DNA from 2 places in the Streptomyces sp. NPDC051183 genome. Region 2 is predicted to be linked to the other one. Evidence: riboswitches for the same ligand, from Rfam matches in the RefSeq annotation. Region 2 holds a riboswitch; the other holds the start of a gene.
The links. A riboswitch is a leader RNA that binds a small molecule or an ion and turns the genes downstream of it on or off. The one in region 2 is predicted to bind ZMP and ZTP.
Positions count from the first base shown of each region.

Region 1: it holds a riboswitch for ZMP and ZTP, as region 2 does, so the genes downstream of both, AB0M99_RS11155 (bifunctional 5,10-methylenetetrahydrofolate dehydrogenase/5,10-methenyltetrahydrofolate cyclohydrolase) here and glyA (serine hydroxymethyltransferase) in region 2, are expected to answer to the same signal.

Region 1 is NZ_JBFBBA010000010.1:28,679-36,121, forward strand. It holds gene AB0M99_RS11140 (hypothetical protein) at 1-1,509, shown strand, start outside; gene AB0M99_RS11145 (RNA polymerase sigma factor) at 1,528-3,114, opposite strand; gene AB0M99_RS11150 (class I SAM-dependent methyltransferase) at 3,330-4,091, opposite strand; ZMP/ZTP riboswitch at 4,149-4,243, shown strand; gene AB0M99_RS11155 (bifunctional 5,10-methylenetetrahydrofolate dehydrogenase/5,10-methenyltetrahydrofolate cyclohydrolase) at 4,310-5,155, shown strand; gene AB0M99_RS11160 (peptide MFS transporter) at 5,273-6,763, shown strand; gene AB0M99_RS11165 (MAB_1171c family putative transporter) at 6,784-7,443, opposite strand, start outside.
Region 2 is NZ_JBFBBA010000006.1:206,445-213,887, reverse strand. It holds gene AB0M99_RS07695 (hypothetical protein) at 1-193, opposite strand, end outside; gene AB0M99_RS07690 (hypothetical protein) at 280-1,119, opposite strand; gene AB0M99_RS07685 (hypothetical protein) at 1,243-1,542, shown strand; gene AB0M99_RS07680 (glutathionylspermidine synthase family protein) at 1,549-2,751, shown strand; gene rocD (ornithine--oxo-acid transaminase) at 2,765-3,973, opposite strand; ZMP/ZTP riboswitch at 4,083-4,173, shown strand; gene glyA (serine hydroxymethyltransferase) at 4,207-5,484, shown strand; gene trpS (tryptophan--tRNA ligase) at 5,817-6,830, shown strand; gene AB0M99_RS07660 (2'-5' RNA ligase family protein) at 6,970-7,443, shown strand, end outside.

The DNA of each region.
Region 1 (7,443 bases), on a different contig from region 2:
CCCGACCGCTTCGACCTCGCCGCCCGCTGCACCGTCGTCAACCGCTTCCTGCTGACCTTCTCCGTGGGCCGCGCCCCGGACCACCTCCCCGCCGAGTACCCCGGCGGCGACGAGGAGCAGCTCGCCGCCCGCTGGCGCCGCGACGGCATCCCGGCGGCGAACGAGCACTGCGGCACCGCCGGGGACCACCCCGACCAGGTGCTGAAACCGTGGGCGGGCTGGGGGAACGCACAGGTACCCGACTGGGAGACCGCCTTCGCGCACGCCCTGACCCGCAGCGTCTCCGCCGCCATGGACGTCGCGGGCGGCCGCCGCGACCGGGTCACGGGAGAGAGGGCACGCCAGCACCCCTGGGACCGGGCGCTGAACTGGTTCGTCTCCTCGTACCCGCTGCTCGGCGGCCTCGCGAGCGGCCTGCGGATCGTCGCCGACGCCGAACTCGCCCGCGCCGAGGACATCGCCGTCGCCGCCGTCAGCGCGAGCGCGGGCGAGATCTACGTCAACCCGCTGCGCACCTTCACGGACGCGGAATGGCGGTTCGTCCTGGCCCACGAGATGCTGCACGCCGCCCTGCGCCACGGCGAGCGCCGCGGCGCCCGCGACCCGTACCTGCACAACGTGGCCGCCGACTACGTGGTCAACGGCTGGCTCGTGGAGATGGCGGTCGGCGAGATGCCCGAGGGGCTGCTGTACGACCCCGAGCTGCGGGACCTGTCCGTCGAGGAGGTCTACGACCGGATCACGACCGACCTGCGCCGGATGCGACGCCTCGCGACCCTCCGCGGCAAGGGCCTCGGGGACATCCTGGGCGAGCCGCTGCCCCACCCGGGGAGCGGCCCGTACTCCGACCTGGACGACTTCTACCGGCGCGGCCTGACCCAGGGCTTCGACCTGCACGAGCACGGGGAGCGCGGGCTGCTGCCCGCCGGGCTGATCCAGGAGATCCGGGCGCTCGCCCACCCGCCGGTGCCGTGGGACGCCCGCCTCGCCCGCTGGTTCGACGAGTACGTGCCGCGCCCCGTCCCCGTACGGTCCTACGCGCGCCCGGCACGCCGCCAGGCGTCCACCCCGGACATCCCCCGCGCGGGCCGGTACTTCCCGCCCGAGGAGATCGCCCGCTGCACCTTCGGGGTGGTGCTCGACACCTCGGGTTCCATGAACGCGGCCCTGCTCGGCAAGGCGCTGGGCGCCATCGCCTCGTACGCGCAGGCCCGCGACGTACCGGCGGCACGCGTCGTGTTCTGCGACGCGGCGCCGTACGACGCGGGCTATCTGCCGCCGACCGAGATCGCGGGCCGGGTACGGGTGCGGGGGCGCGGCGGGACCGTGCTGCAGCCGGGCATCGACCTGCTGCAGCGGGCGGAGGACTTCCCGCCCGGGGCCCCCGTGCTGGTGATCACGGACGGGGAGTGCGACACCCTGCGGATCCGGCGCGAGCACGCCTTTCTGGTTCCGCAGGGTGCCTCCCTGCCGTTCACACCCAAGGGGCCGGTCTTCCGGCTGACCTGACCGCCAACCCGACCGGTTCTAGTCGAGGTAGTCGCGCAGCACCTGCGAACGCGACGGGTGGCGCAGCTTCGACATGGTCTTGGACTCGATCTGGCGGATGCGCTCACGGGTGACCCCGTACACGCGGCCGATCTCGTCCAGGGTCTTCGGCTGGCCGTCGTTGAGGCCGTAGCGCATGGAGACCACACCCGCCTCGCGCTCGGAGAGCGTGCCCAGGATCGACTGGAGCTGCTCCTGGAGGAACGTGAACGACACGGCGTCGGCCGGCACGACCGCCTCGGAGTCCTCGATGAGGTCACCGAACTCGCTGTCGCCCTCCTCACCCAGGGGGGTGTGCAGGGAGATCGGCTCGCGGCCGTACTTCTGGACCTCGATGACCTTCTCGGGGGTCATGTCGAGTTCCTTGCCCAGCTCCTCCGGAGTGGGCTCCCGGCCGAGGTCCTGGAGCATCTGGCGCTGCACGCGGGCGAGCTTGTTGATGATCTCGACCATGTGGACGGGGATGCGGATGGTGCGCGACTGGTCCGCCATGGCACGCGTGATCGCCTGGCGGATCCACCAGGTCGCGTACGTGGAGAACTTGAAGCCCTTGGTGTAGTCGAACTTCTCCACGGCGCGGATCAGGCCGACGTTGCCCTCCTGGATCAGGTCCAGGAAGAGCATGCCGCGGCCGGTGTAGCGCTTGGCCAGGGAGACCACGAGGCGGAGGTTGGCCTCCAGCAGGTGGTTCTTGGCGCGGCGGCCGTCCTCGACCAGGATCTCCAGCTCGCGCTTGAAGGCGGGCTTGTGGTCCTCCTCCTCTTCGAGCTTGTACTCGGAGAACAGGCCCGCCTCGATGCGCTTGGCGAGCTCGACCTCCTGCTCGGCGTTGAGGAGCGGCACCTTGCCGATGAGCTTGAGGTAGTCCTTGACGGGGTCGGCCGTGGCGCCGGCAACCATGACCGTCTGCGCCGGGGCGTCGTCCTCGTCGTCGTCGGACAGGACGAAGCCCTGGGTGCCGCCGGGCTTGGGGGCCTCCTCCTCGGTGTCGTCGACGAGGTCCTCGGCCGCCCAGTCCTCGCCCTCGGCCACGGGGGTCTCGCCCTCGTCGCCGTCCTTGGCGGTGGTCTTCTTGGCCGCGGTCTTCTTGGTGGCGGTCTTCTTCGCGGTGGTCTTCTTGACCGTCCGCTTCTTCGGCTCGGCGACGGCCTCGGCCGTCGTCTCGTCCTCGGCGGCGGTGGCCGGCGAAGCGGATATCGCCGCAGCGGTGGCCGGGGCCGGGCTGGTGGCGGAGGTCTTGCGCGCGCCGATGGGGCGCGGCGCGGCGGCAGCCTTCTTGGTGGCGGTGCGGGCCGGGGCAGCGGCCGCCTTGCGCGGCTTCTTGGCGGCAGCCTTCGTGGCGGGGGCGGCGCTGACGTGCAGCGCGACACCCTCCTCGTCCAGGACCTGGTTCAGGCTGCGCAGGACCCGCTTCCACTGGTCCACCGGGATGCGGCCGGCCTCGAAGGCCTGGCGCACGTCGTCACCGTTGATGTGACCCTGCTCGCGGCCGCGCTCCACAAGCGCGACAAGGGCCTCGGATTCGGCGATCTCCGTGGGGAACGTACGGGACGGGCTGAGCGACACAAGGAGCCTCTCGTTGCGAACAGATAAGGGGTGGGCGGGACATCATCGCGCGAACTCGGGAAACAGACCCGAGGGGGGTCTGTATTCCGGGGCCGCGCGAGGACACCTGTCGGTTCATCGCATGCCCGAGTCGATTCGTTACGCGCTGAATTGAGTGACCTGCGCCACGCTGTGGCGAGGCAACCATTCCGGCGCGATTCCGTCGGCCCCTTCCATCAGCCCGTTTTGCGGGCCTCGATGAGGAAACGGGCGGTGTGCGCGACGAACGGGCCTTCGCGTTCGATCTGTTCGTGCAGTTCGCGCAACCGGTCCCGGTACTGCCCGACCGTGAAGCCGGGCACCATCCAGATCACCTTCCGGAGGAAGTAGATCACGGCTCCGACGTCGTGGAACTCCGTTCGCAGCCGTTCCGAGCGCAGATCGACGATGTCGAGCCCCGCCTTCGTGGCGTCCGCGACCGCGTCGTCGGGGTGCCGGCCGCGCCGGACCTCCTCCGGCTGCGGGCCCAGGAAGTACTCGACCAGCTCGAAGACGCTCGCCGGCCCGACCTGCTGGGACAGGTAGGTGCCGCCGGGCCGCAGGACCCGTGCGATCTCGTCCCACCAGATGGTCACCGGATGCCGGCTGGTGACCAGGTCGAAGGCCTCGTCGCCGAACGGCAGCGGCGGCTCGTCGGCGTCGGCGACCACCACCGCGCCGAGCGGGTGCAGCAGCCGGGTCGCCCTGGCGATGTTGGGCGGCCAGGACTCGGTGGCCGCCATCAGCGGGGGCAGCGGGCCGGATCCGGCGAGGACCTCGCCGCCGCCGGTCTGGATGTCGAGGGCGGAGCGGACCCGGGCGAGCCGCTCGCCCAGCAGCCGCTGGTAGCCCCAGGAGGGGCGCTGCTCGGTGGCGCGGCCGTCGAGCCAGGAGAAGTCCCAGCCGTCCACGGATACGGACTCGGCCTCGGCGACGAGATGGTCGAAAGTTCGGGTCATGTCTGGATCGTCCCAGCTCGGGCGCCGGTCATCCACCGGATAAGTCGACTACAGTGGGCCGCGGGCCGTGACTGGCGTTCGGGTGGATCACCACCGGGGAGCGGCCCGGCGTACGGGACGTACGTCGACTGCCGCGCGCCTGGGCGAACCGCTACCGCGAACCGCAGCGACGTTCAGGAGACCCCGTGACGACTGCCCAGACCGCCACTGCCCAGCTGATGGACGGCACCGCCCTCGCCCGCCGCATCTCGGAGCAGACCGCCGCCCACGCCGCGAAGATCACCGAGCGCACCGGCACCGCCCCCTGCCTCGCGACCGTGCTGGTCGGCGAGGACCCCGCGTCCGTGACCTACGTACGCATGAAGCAGAACCGTTGCGCCAAGGCCGGGATCACCTCCCGCCACGTGGAGCTCCCGGCCGCGACCACCACCGAGGAGCTGGTGGCCACCCTCACCGCGCTCTCCGAGGACCCCGGGATCAGCGGCATCCTCCTCCAGCACCCCGTTCCGCACCACATCGACGAGCGCGCCGCCTTCGAGGCCATCGCCCCGGGCAAGGACGTCGACGGGGTCACCATGCACTCCTTCGCCGCCATGGGCTTCGGGCTGCCGGGCTTCGTCTCCTGCACCCCCGGCGGCATCATGCGCCTGCTCGCCGCCTACGACGTGGACCTCACGGGCAAGCACGCCGTCGTGGTCGGGCGCAGCGCGATCCTCGGCAAGCCGGCCGGGATGCTGCTCCTGGAGCAGAACGCCACCGTCACCTACTGCCACTCGCGCACCGTCGACCTGCCGTCGATCGTGCGCCAGGCGGACGTGCTGGTCGCCGCCGTCGGCAAGGCCGAGTTCATCCGGGGCGAGGACATCAAGCCGGGCGCGGTCGTCCTGGACGCCGGCTACAACGAGGGCAACGTCGGCGACGTCCACTTCGAGTCGGCCGCCGCCCGCGCCTCGCTGATCACCCCGGTACCGGGCGGCGTCGGCCCGATGACCATCGCCGTACTGCTGGAGCAGACCGTCCAGGCGGCCGCCGCGCAGGCCGGGCTGGCGCTCGCGGACCTCTGAGCAGGGACGAACGCCCCGGGCCCAACGGTCCGGGGCGTTTCGTTTCCCCCCGGTGGGGGCCGAAAGACCGATCCGTACCGGACGCCCCGAGGGTGCACTGGTCATGTGAACCCATCGATGGACATGCAGACAGGCGGCCCGGCGCGGAGCACGAAGCGGCGGCACCCGCGCGGCCTCGCCACCCTCGTCCTCGCCGAGCTGTGGGAGCGGTTCAGCCTCTACGGCATGGTCGCCATCCTCGTGCACTTCCTCGCGGCCTCCCGCGGCCACGGCGGCATGGGACTGCACCAGGGCACGGCCGAGGCGGTGGAGGGCGTCTACATGGCCATGATCTCGCTGCTGGCGCTGCCCGGGGGCTGGATCGCCGACCGCTTCCTCGGCGCCCGCCGCGCCGTCCTGTGGGGCGGCGTGGTCATCATGGCCGGCCACGTCCTGATGGCCGTCCCGAACCCCGTCTTCGTATGGCCCGGCCTGGTGCTCATCGTCATCGGCACCGGCCTGCTCAAGCCGAACATCTCCGCCCTCGTCGGCCGCCTCTACGCCCCCGAGGACGACCAGCGCCGCGACGCCGGCTACTCGATCTTCTACATGGGCATCAACCTCGGCGCGGTCATCGCCCCGCTCGTCGTCGGCTTCCTCGGGGAGGAGATCAACTGGCACCTCGGCTTCGGCGCCGCCGCCGTCGGCATGGCCCTCGGACTCGTCCAGTACGTCCTCGGCGGCCGCCGTCTCGCCCGGGAGCTGCGCGAGGAGCCCGTGGTCCGGCTGACCCCCGCCGAGCGGGCCCGGGTGCGCACGTCCTCCTCGTACGGGCTGGTCTTCACGGCCGTCCTGATCGGCCTGCTCGTCGCCGCGCACGCGCTGAGCATCGACAACATCACCTTCGTGCTCACGGTCGTCGCCGTGGTCGTACCGGCCGGCGTGCTCCTGTCGATGTACCGCAGCCCCAAGGTCACCGCGACCGAGAAGACCCGGCTGCGGGCCTACGTCTGGCTCTTCCTGGCCGCCACGCTGTTCTGGCTGGTCTACGACCAGATGGGCAACGAGCTGAACATGTTCGCCGCCCAGAAGACCGACCTGAGTCTGCTCGGATGGCACATCCCGGCCAGCTGGACGCAGTCGCTGCCCTCGCTGTTCGTGATCGTCCTGGCCCCGCTGTTCGCGTCCTTCTGGGTGCGGCGCGGCCGGCACATGAGCACCCCGTTCAAGTTCGGCCTGGCCCTGCTGCTGACCGGCGCCTCCTTCGTGGTCATGTCGGGAGCCGCGGCCATCGCGTCCAAGGGCGTCAAGGTCTCGCTGATGTGGCTGGTCGGCGTGTACGTCATCCAGGTCATGGGCGAGATGTGCCTGAGCCCGGTGGGCCTGTCGGTCACCACCAAGCTCGCGCCGCGCGCCTTCACCAACCAGATGATGGGCGTCTGGTTCCTCGCGGCCGCCACCGGTGACGCGATCGGCGCGCAGCTGCCCCGGCTGGACGCGGTGATCGGGCAGAGCCTGAACTTCCTGTGGCAGGGCGCCATGGTCATCGCCGCGGGCGCGGTGATGGTGTTCTTCACCAAGCGGCTCAAGGTGCTCACGGGCGAGGCCGCCGCGGCGCCGGCCGTATGACGGCCCGACGGGGGCCGCGGTCAGACGCCGGAGGCCTGCCGGCGGGCAGCGGCCACGATGGGGGAGGCGCGGAACTCCTTCGCCAGCTCGGCCAGCGGCTGGGCGTCCAGCCGGTACGCGTCCGGTCCGTACGCGTCCGGCCGGTACGGGTCCGGGCAGCCGGGTACGGCTCCGGGCCCGGCGCCCGGCACGGCCCGCGGCAGAGCCCCCGGCCCGTCGCAGTCGCCGCCCGCCCGGTCCGCGGCGGCCCGGTGCTGGCAGGCCGCGGCGAGCATGGCCGCGTCCGCGACCACGGCGGCCTCCCGCTCGGCCAGGCCCTGGGCGAGCGCCGCCTCGTGGGCGCGGCTGCGTACGGCGGGGTCGAACCAGCACGCGAGGGCCAGGATCCCGTCGTCGATCACCGACTCCCGGTGGATCAGCCGGATCCCGACGGGCGACCACCAGGTCAGCGGTACGGTCATCACGCTGGACGCGGCGAACCCGCGCAGCGCCGCCCACAGGGGCTGCAGGCGCCGGTACTCGCTGAAGTCCCGCCAGGCCGCCGAGTCCCCGACGAGCGGCACGATGAACCCCGTACCGACCAGCAGGGCCGCCGTGGCGGCGATGGGCGGAGCTCCGTAGGTGGACAACCAGTCCCAGTCGCGTCCGCTCCAGTGCGCGCCCATCGCCGCCCACTTCAC
Region 2 (7,443 bases):
CGGAGGTCGAGCCGGAGGCCCGGAGCACGTCCTCGGGCACCAGGAGCCCCGCCGCGGGGAGCTCGGGCCGGGCCTCGGCCACTGCCGTGGTGCCCGGGGCGGTGGCGGCGCCGCGGGAGGATCGGCGCATCAGCCACGCGGCGGCGAGCACCGCGATCGCGACGACGGCGATCAGCGCAACGGGTATGGACATCAAGCCGGGTCACGTCCTCGGGCAGGCTGCGGTGGTTGCATCGAGCCGCGCGAGCATAGCGAGCCACCCGGCACTTCAGGGGCGGATCAGTGCCCTCGGACCGGCTCCTGCCGCGGGCTCTGCTCCGGGAGTTCGCCGAAGCGGGCCAGGGCCAGGGCTCCGGCGACGGCCACCGCGAAGCCCGCCACGGCCAGCCAGGTCAGGCCCTCGCGGGTGCGGTCCCCGAGCCAGGCCACGCCCACCGCCGCCGGGCCGATCGTCTCGCCGAGCACCAGCCCGGCGGTCGCCGCCGTCACCGAGCCGCGCTGCAGGGCCGAGGTGAGCAGCAGGAACGCCGCGCCGCCGCCCAGCAGCAGTGCGTACAGCGCCGGGTTCGCGAGCGACGGCCCGTCGATGAGGCGGACGGCCACCTCCACCACCCCGAAGCCCGTGCCGGCCGCCAGGCCCAGCACCAGGGCCCGGGCCCGGTCCGGCAGCCCGCCCGACACCGCTCCCACCAGCAGCACGAGCCCCGCCACGCCCAGCAGGCCCAGCTTCAGCGCCAGGGAGCCCTTGCCGGAGCCCTCCTCCCCGGACGCCAGACCCAGCATGAGCAGCCCCGCGCAGACCACCGCGACCGCGCCCCACTCGTTCGCGCGCAGCCGTACGCCCAGCAGCCGCGCCGCGACCACCGCGGTGACCGCGAGACTGGCCGCCAGCGCCGCCCCCACCGTGTAGATCGGGACGTGCCGCAGCGCCACGATCTGGAGCACGAAGCCGACCCCGTCCAGCCCGAGGCCCGCGAGGTACCGCCACTGGCGCAGGGCCCGCAGCAGCAGCGCGGTGTCCACGCCCGAGCCGGTTCCGGGCTCCGCCGCGCGGGCGGCCACCGCCTGGAGGACCGAGGCCGTACCGAAGCAGACCGCCGCACCGAGTGCGCAAATCATCCCAATGAGCACGAACTGACTCTAAGTCACCGGTGTGACGAGGGCATGACGGCGGCTGGATTCCATCGGTCCGGACCACCGCTCTAGTCTGTCGGGAGCACGCCACTAGGGGAGCCGCCACAGATGGACATCAGCAACAAGAACCAGCGCCGGATGCGCTCCGGCACCGTAGCGCTCGGCGGCATGGGCCTGCTCGCAGCGGCCCTGGTGGCCTGCGGCAGCAGCAACGAGCCCGACAAGCGCTGCGCCGACCGCGCAACGCTCGACAAGCTGAACACCAAGGAGTGCAAGAGCGGCGGCCGCGGCTCGTACTACTACGGCGGCAGCGTCGTCAACAACAAGGTCACCGGCGGCAGCTTCGACAAGTCCGCCGTCACCCGCGGCGGCATCGGCGGCAGCAGCACCGGCTCCAGCGGCGGCTGACCCCCGATGAAGCGCCACACCATCGAGCCCCGCCCGGACTGGCAGCGCATCGTCGAGGAGCAGGGGCTCATCTACCCCCTCACCCGCTACCCCGACGACTCCCTGCGCCCCTACTGGGACGAGAGCGCGTACTACTCCTTCTCGCTCCCCGAGGTCGAGGCGCTGGAGAACGTCGTCGAGGAACTGCACGCCATGTGCCTGGCCGCCGCCGCGCACATCGTCGAGCACGACCGCTTCGCGGACCTCGGCATCACCGACGCGAAGCTCGCCGGACGCATCCGCGAGTCCTGGCGGCGGCGTGCGGAACAGCCCTCCCTGTACGGCCGTTTCGACCTGCGCTACGACGGCTCCGGCAGCCCGGCCAAACTCCTGGAGTACAACGCCGACACCCCGACCTCCCTGGTGGAGGCGGCGAGTCCGCAGTGGTTCTGGATGGAGGAACGGTTCCCCGGCGCCGACCAGTGGAACTCCCTCCACGAGCGCCTCGTCGACGCCTGGCGCCGGCAGTCGGAGCTGCTCCCGACCGGCCCGCTGCACTTCGCGCACTCCGAGACCGACGAGCTCGGCGAGGACCTGATGACGGTCGCCTACCTCCAGGAGACCGCCGAGCAGGCGGGCCTGGAGACCGAGTCGATCTCCGTCGAGCAGATCGGCTGGGACAGCCTGTCCGGCCGGTTCGTGGACCAGAAGCTCCGCTTCATCCGCAGCTGCTTCAAGCTCTACCCGTGGGAGTGGCTGGCCGCCGACGAGTTCGGCCCGCAGGTCCTCGGCACGTACGACCACGGCGGCGGCTCCGGCACGACCGCGTGGATCGAGCCGCTGTGGAAGATGCTGCTGTCCAACAAGGCGCTGCTGGCGATCCTGTGGGAGCTCTTCCCGGAGCACCCGAACCTGCTGCCCGCCTACCTCGACGGACCGCGCGAGCTCGCCGACACCGGCGGCCAGGGGTACGTCGCGAAGCCGCTGCTCGGCCGCGAGGGCGCCGGCGTGACCCTGCACCCGGCGGACGGGAGCGGCGAGCCGTTCGTCCCGGCCGAGGGGGAGGCGTACTGCTTCCAGGGCCTGGCCCCGCTGCCCGACTTCGACGGCAACCGGGTGGTGCTCGGCGCGTGGGTCGTCGAGGACGAGTCGGCGGGGCTCGGCATCCGGGAATCGGCGGGGCCGGTCACGGACGAGTACGCCCGCTTCCTGCCCCACGTCATCCTCTGACGGCCGAGGCCGTCTAGTCGGCGGCGAGGACCGACCGGAGCCGGTCCAGGCCCCAGTCCAGGTCCTCCTTGCTGATGACCAGCGGCGGCGCGATCCGGATCGTCGACCCGTGGGTGTCCTTCACCAGCACCCCGAGCTCCATCAGCTTCTCGGAGATCTCCCGGCCCGTCCCGCGCGCCGGGTCGATGTCGATGCCCGCCCACAGCCCGCGTCCCCGTACGGCCGTCACCGCGCCCCCGCCCACCAGCAGGTTCAGCTCCCGGTGCAGATGGTCGCCGAGCTCGGTGGCGCGCTGCTGGTACTCGCCGGTCCGGAGCATCGCGACGACCTCCAGGGCCACGGCGCAGGCCAGCGGGTTGCCGCCGAAGGTCGAGCCGTGCTCGCCCGGCCGGAACACGCCGAGCACGTCCCGGTCGGCGACGACCGCCGACACGGGCACGACCCCGCCGCCGAGGGCCTTGCCGAGGATGTACACGTCGGGGACGACGTCCTCGTGCTCGCAGGCGAAGGTCTTCCCGGTGCGGCCGAGGCCCGACTGGATCTCGTCCGCCATGAACAGGACGTTCCGCTCGCGCGTCAGTTCCCGTACGCCGCGCAGGTACCCGGCGGGCGGTACGAGGACCCCCGCCTCGCCCTGGATCGGCTCCAGCAGCACGGCCACGGTGTTCTCGGTGACGGCCGCGGCGAGCGCGGTGAGGTCCCCGTACGGGACGATCTCGAAGCCCGGGGTGTACGGGCCGAAGTGGTCGCGGGCGTCGTGGTCGGTGGAGAACGAGACGATCGTCGTCGTCCGGCCGTGGAAGTTGTCGGCCGCGACCACGATCTTGGCGTGGCCGTCCGGGACGCCCTTGACCTCGTAGCCCCACTTGCGGGCGGTCTTGACGGCCGTCTCCACGGCCTCGGCGCCCGTGTTCATGGGCAGCACCATCTCCTTGCCGCACAGCGCGGCGAGCTCGGTGCAGAAGTCGGCGAAGCGGTCGTGGTGGAAGGCGCGGGAGGTGAGGGTGACCCGCTCCAGCTGGGCGCGGGCCGCGTCGAGGAGGCGGCGGTTTCCATGGCCGAAGTTGAGGGCCGAGTAGCCGGCCAGCATGTCCAGGTACCGGCGGCCCTCCACGTCGGTCATCCACGCGCCTTCCGCGGTCGCGACGACGACGGGCAGCGGGTGGTAGTTGTGCGCGCTGTGCGCGTCGGCGGAGCGGATGGCATCAGCAGTTGTCGACACGGGGTCTCCGATCGTCCGTCAGGCCTGTGACGAGGGTGGCGTCACTTTCCATCCTCGCTCGTACAGCGGACGGAGAAACCTTTCTTGTGGCGCGCCCGCTAAGGTGGGCCGTACGCACGGCAACTGGCGCACGGAGAACCAACTCCGGGGGAGTCGTGCGCGCACGACCGCATACAGGGCCGCTCGCCTGGGCCTCGCGGGGACGAACCGACATCGACCCCGGAGGAGCCGCCATGACCGCGCGCCAGCCGTCCGCCCATCCCGCCCTTTTCGCGACCGACCCCGAACTGGCGTCGTTCGTACAGGCGGAGGAATCCCTGCAGGCCGAGACCCTGCGCCTGATCCCCAGCGAGAACTACGTGTCCGCGGCGGTGCTGGAGGCCTCCGGCACGGTGCTGCAGAACAAGTACAGCGAGGGCTACCCCGGCCGCCGGTACTACGAGGGCCAGCAGAACATCGACCGCGTCGAGGCACTGGCCGTCGAGCGCGCCAAGGGCCTGTTCGGGGTGGACCACGCGAACGTGCAGCCGTACTCCGGCTCGCCGGCCAACCTGGCGGTGTACCTGGCCTTCGCGAAGCCCGGCGACACCGTGATGGGCATGGCCCTGCCGATGGGCGGCCACCTCACCCACGGCTGGGGCGTCTCGGCGACGGGCTCCTGGTTCCGGGGCGTGCAGTACGGGGTCTCCGCCGGGACGGGGCTCATCGACTACGACGCGGTGCGCGACCTCGCGCTGGCCGAGCGGCCGAAAATCATCTTCTGCGGCGGCACCGCGCTGCCCCGGACGATCGACTTCGCGGCCTTCGCGTCCATCGCCGAGGAGGCGGGCTCGGTCCTGGTCGCGGACGTGGCGCACATCGCCGGCCTGATCGCGGGCGGCGCCCACCCCTCGCCGGTGCCGCACGTGGACGTGGTGTCCACCACCACCCACAAGACCCTGCGCGGCCCGCGCGGCGCGATGCTGATGTGCCGCGCGGAGCACGCGAAGGCCATCGACAAGGCCGTGTTCCCGGGCCTCCAGGGCGGCCCGCACAACCAGACGACCGCCGGCATCGCGGTCGCGCTGCACGAGGCGGCGCAGCCGTCGTTCGTGACGTACGCGCACGCGGTGGTGGCCAACGCCAAGGCCCTGGCCGAGGCGCTCCTGGCCCGGGGCTTCGACCTCGTGTCGGGCGGAACGGACAACCACCTGATCCTGATGGACCTGACGTCGCGGGACGTCCCCGGCAAGGTCGCCGCGAAGGCGCTGGACCGCGCGGGCATCGTGGTCAACTACAACACCGTGCCGTTCGACCCGCGCAAGCCGTTCGACCCGTCGGGCATCCGGATCGGCACGCCGTCGCTCACTTCCCGTGGGCTCGGGGTGGACCACATGCCGGTGGTGGCGGACTGGATCTCGCGCGCCGTCGACGCGGCGGCGAAGTCGGACGAGCCGGCCCTGGCCGCGATCCGCGCGGAGGTCACGGACCTGATGGCCGCCTTCCCGGCCCCGGGTCTCCCGCTGTCCTGACCCCGCGGCCCGGCTGCTGGGGGCGCTGCCCCCAGACCCCCGCGCCTCGAACGCCGGCGAGGCTGGATCTTTCAGCCCCGCCGGCGATTGAGGCGCGGGTGTGGGCAGTGCCCGCGAAGCCCCGCGCAGCGGCATCCCCCCGTGGCCTGAACGGAAAGCGGTCGCTCGGCCGGGGCAGGATCCGGACGCGCCGCTACTGTCCGGTACTCGGGCGGAGCCCCGGCGCGGGGCCGGGCGCGGGGTGCGGCCCCGGACGCGCCGGGCCCCGCGACCCGCACGGATCCGGCCAGCGCGCGGACAGAGTCCCGCCCCGCACCTGAGAGAATGAAGCCATGGCTTCTGATCGTCCTCGCGCGCTCTCCGGCATCCAGCCCACCTCCGGTTCGTTCCACCTCGGGAACTACCTCGGAGCCATCCGCCAGTACGTGGCCCTGCAGGAGACGCACGACGCCTTCTACATGGTCGTCGACCTGCACGCGATCACCATGCCGCAGGATCCGAAGGACCTCCGCGCGAACACCCGCCTCTCCGCCGCGCAGCTGCTCGCCGCCGGCCTGGACCCCGAGCGCTGCACGCTCTTCATCCAGAGCCACGTCCCCGAGCACGCGCAGCTCGGCTGGGTCATGAACTGCATCACCGGCTTCGGCGAGGCCAGCCGGATGACCCAGTTCAAGGACAAGTCCGCCAAGCAGGGCGCGAACAACGCCACCGTCGGCCTGTTCACGTACCCGATCCTCCAGGTCGCCGACATCCTGCTCTACCAGGCGAACGCCGTGCCCGTCGGCGAGGACCAGCGCCAGCACATCGAGCTGACCCGCGACCTCGCCGAGCGCTTCAACCAGCGCTTCGGCAACACCTTCACCCTCCCCGCGGCGCACATCGTCAAGGAGGTCGCGAAGATCTACGACCTCCAGGACCCGTCGATCAAGATGTCGAAGTCGGCGTCGTCCCCCAAGGGCCTGATCAACCTCCTCGACGAGCCCAAGGCCACCGAGAAGAAGATCAAGAGCGCGGTGACCGACACCGAGGCCGTGATCCGTTTCGACGCCGTGGAGAAGCCCGGCGTCAGCAACCTGCTCACGATCTACTCCACTCTCACGGGCGAGACGATCCCCGCTCTGGAGGCCCAGTACGAGGGCAAGGGCTACGGCGCGCTGAAGACCGACCTGGCCGGAGTGATGGTCGATTTCGTCACACCGTTCAAGCAGCGCACCCAGGAGTACCTGGACGACCCGGAGACCCTGGACTCCTTGCTGGCCAAGGGCGCGGAGAAGGCTCGGGCGGTCGCGGCGGAGACCCTCGCGCAGGCCTACGACAGGCTCGGACTCCTCCCCGCGAAGCACTGAGCGACAGAGTCCCCTGGCGATCTGGGGGGTGCTGGCGCCACACTGGGGCGGCAGCACTCGCACAGACCACGCCCGGCCCGCGCTCAGCACGGGCCCGGCCCGCGCACGGACGACCGGAACGACGACGGAGGAGAGACTCGTGGGGACCGTAACGCTCGGCGTTTCGATCGCGGTCCCGGAGCCGTACGGCAGCCTGCTCCAGGAGCGGCGCGCGGGCTTCGGGGACGCTGCCGCGCACGGCATCCCCACGCATGTCACCCTCGTACCGCCCACCGAGGTGGAGGCGGACCGGCTGCCGGAGATCCGCGCCCACCTGGCCGAGGTGGCGGCGGCCGGCCGCCCCTTCCCGATGCGGCTGGCCGGCACGGGAACCTTCCGTCCCCTCTCGCCGGTCGTCTTCGTCAAGGTCGTCGAGGGCGCCACGGGCTGCACCCGGCTCCAGGGCCGGGTCCGCGACCCCGAGGGGCCGCTCAGCCGCGAGCTGGCGTTCCCGTACCACCCGCACGTCACCGTCGCCCACGGGATCTCCGAGGAGGCGATGGACCTGGCGTTCAGCGCGCTCGCGGAGTACTCCGCGGACTGGATCTGCGGCGGATTCGCCCTCTACGAGCAG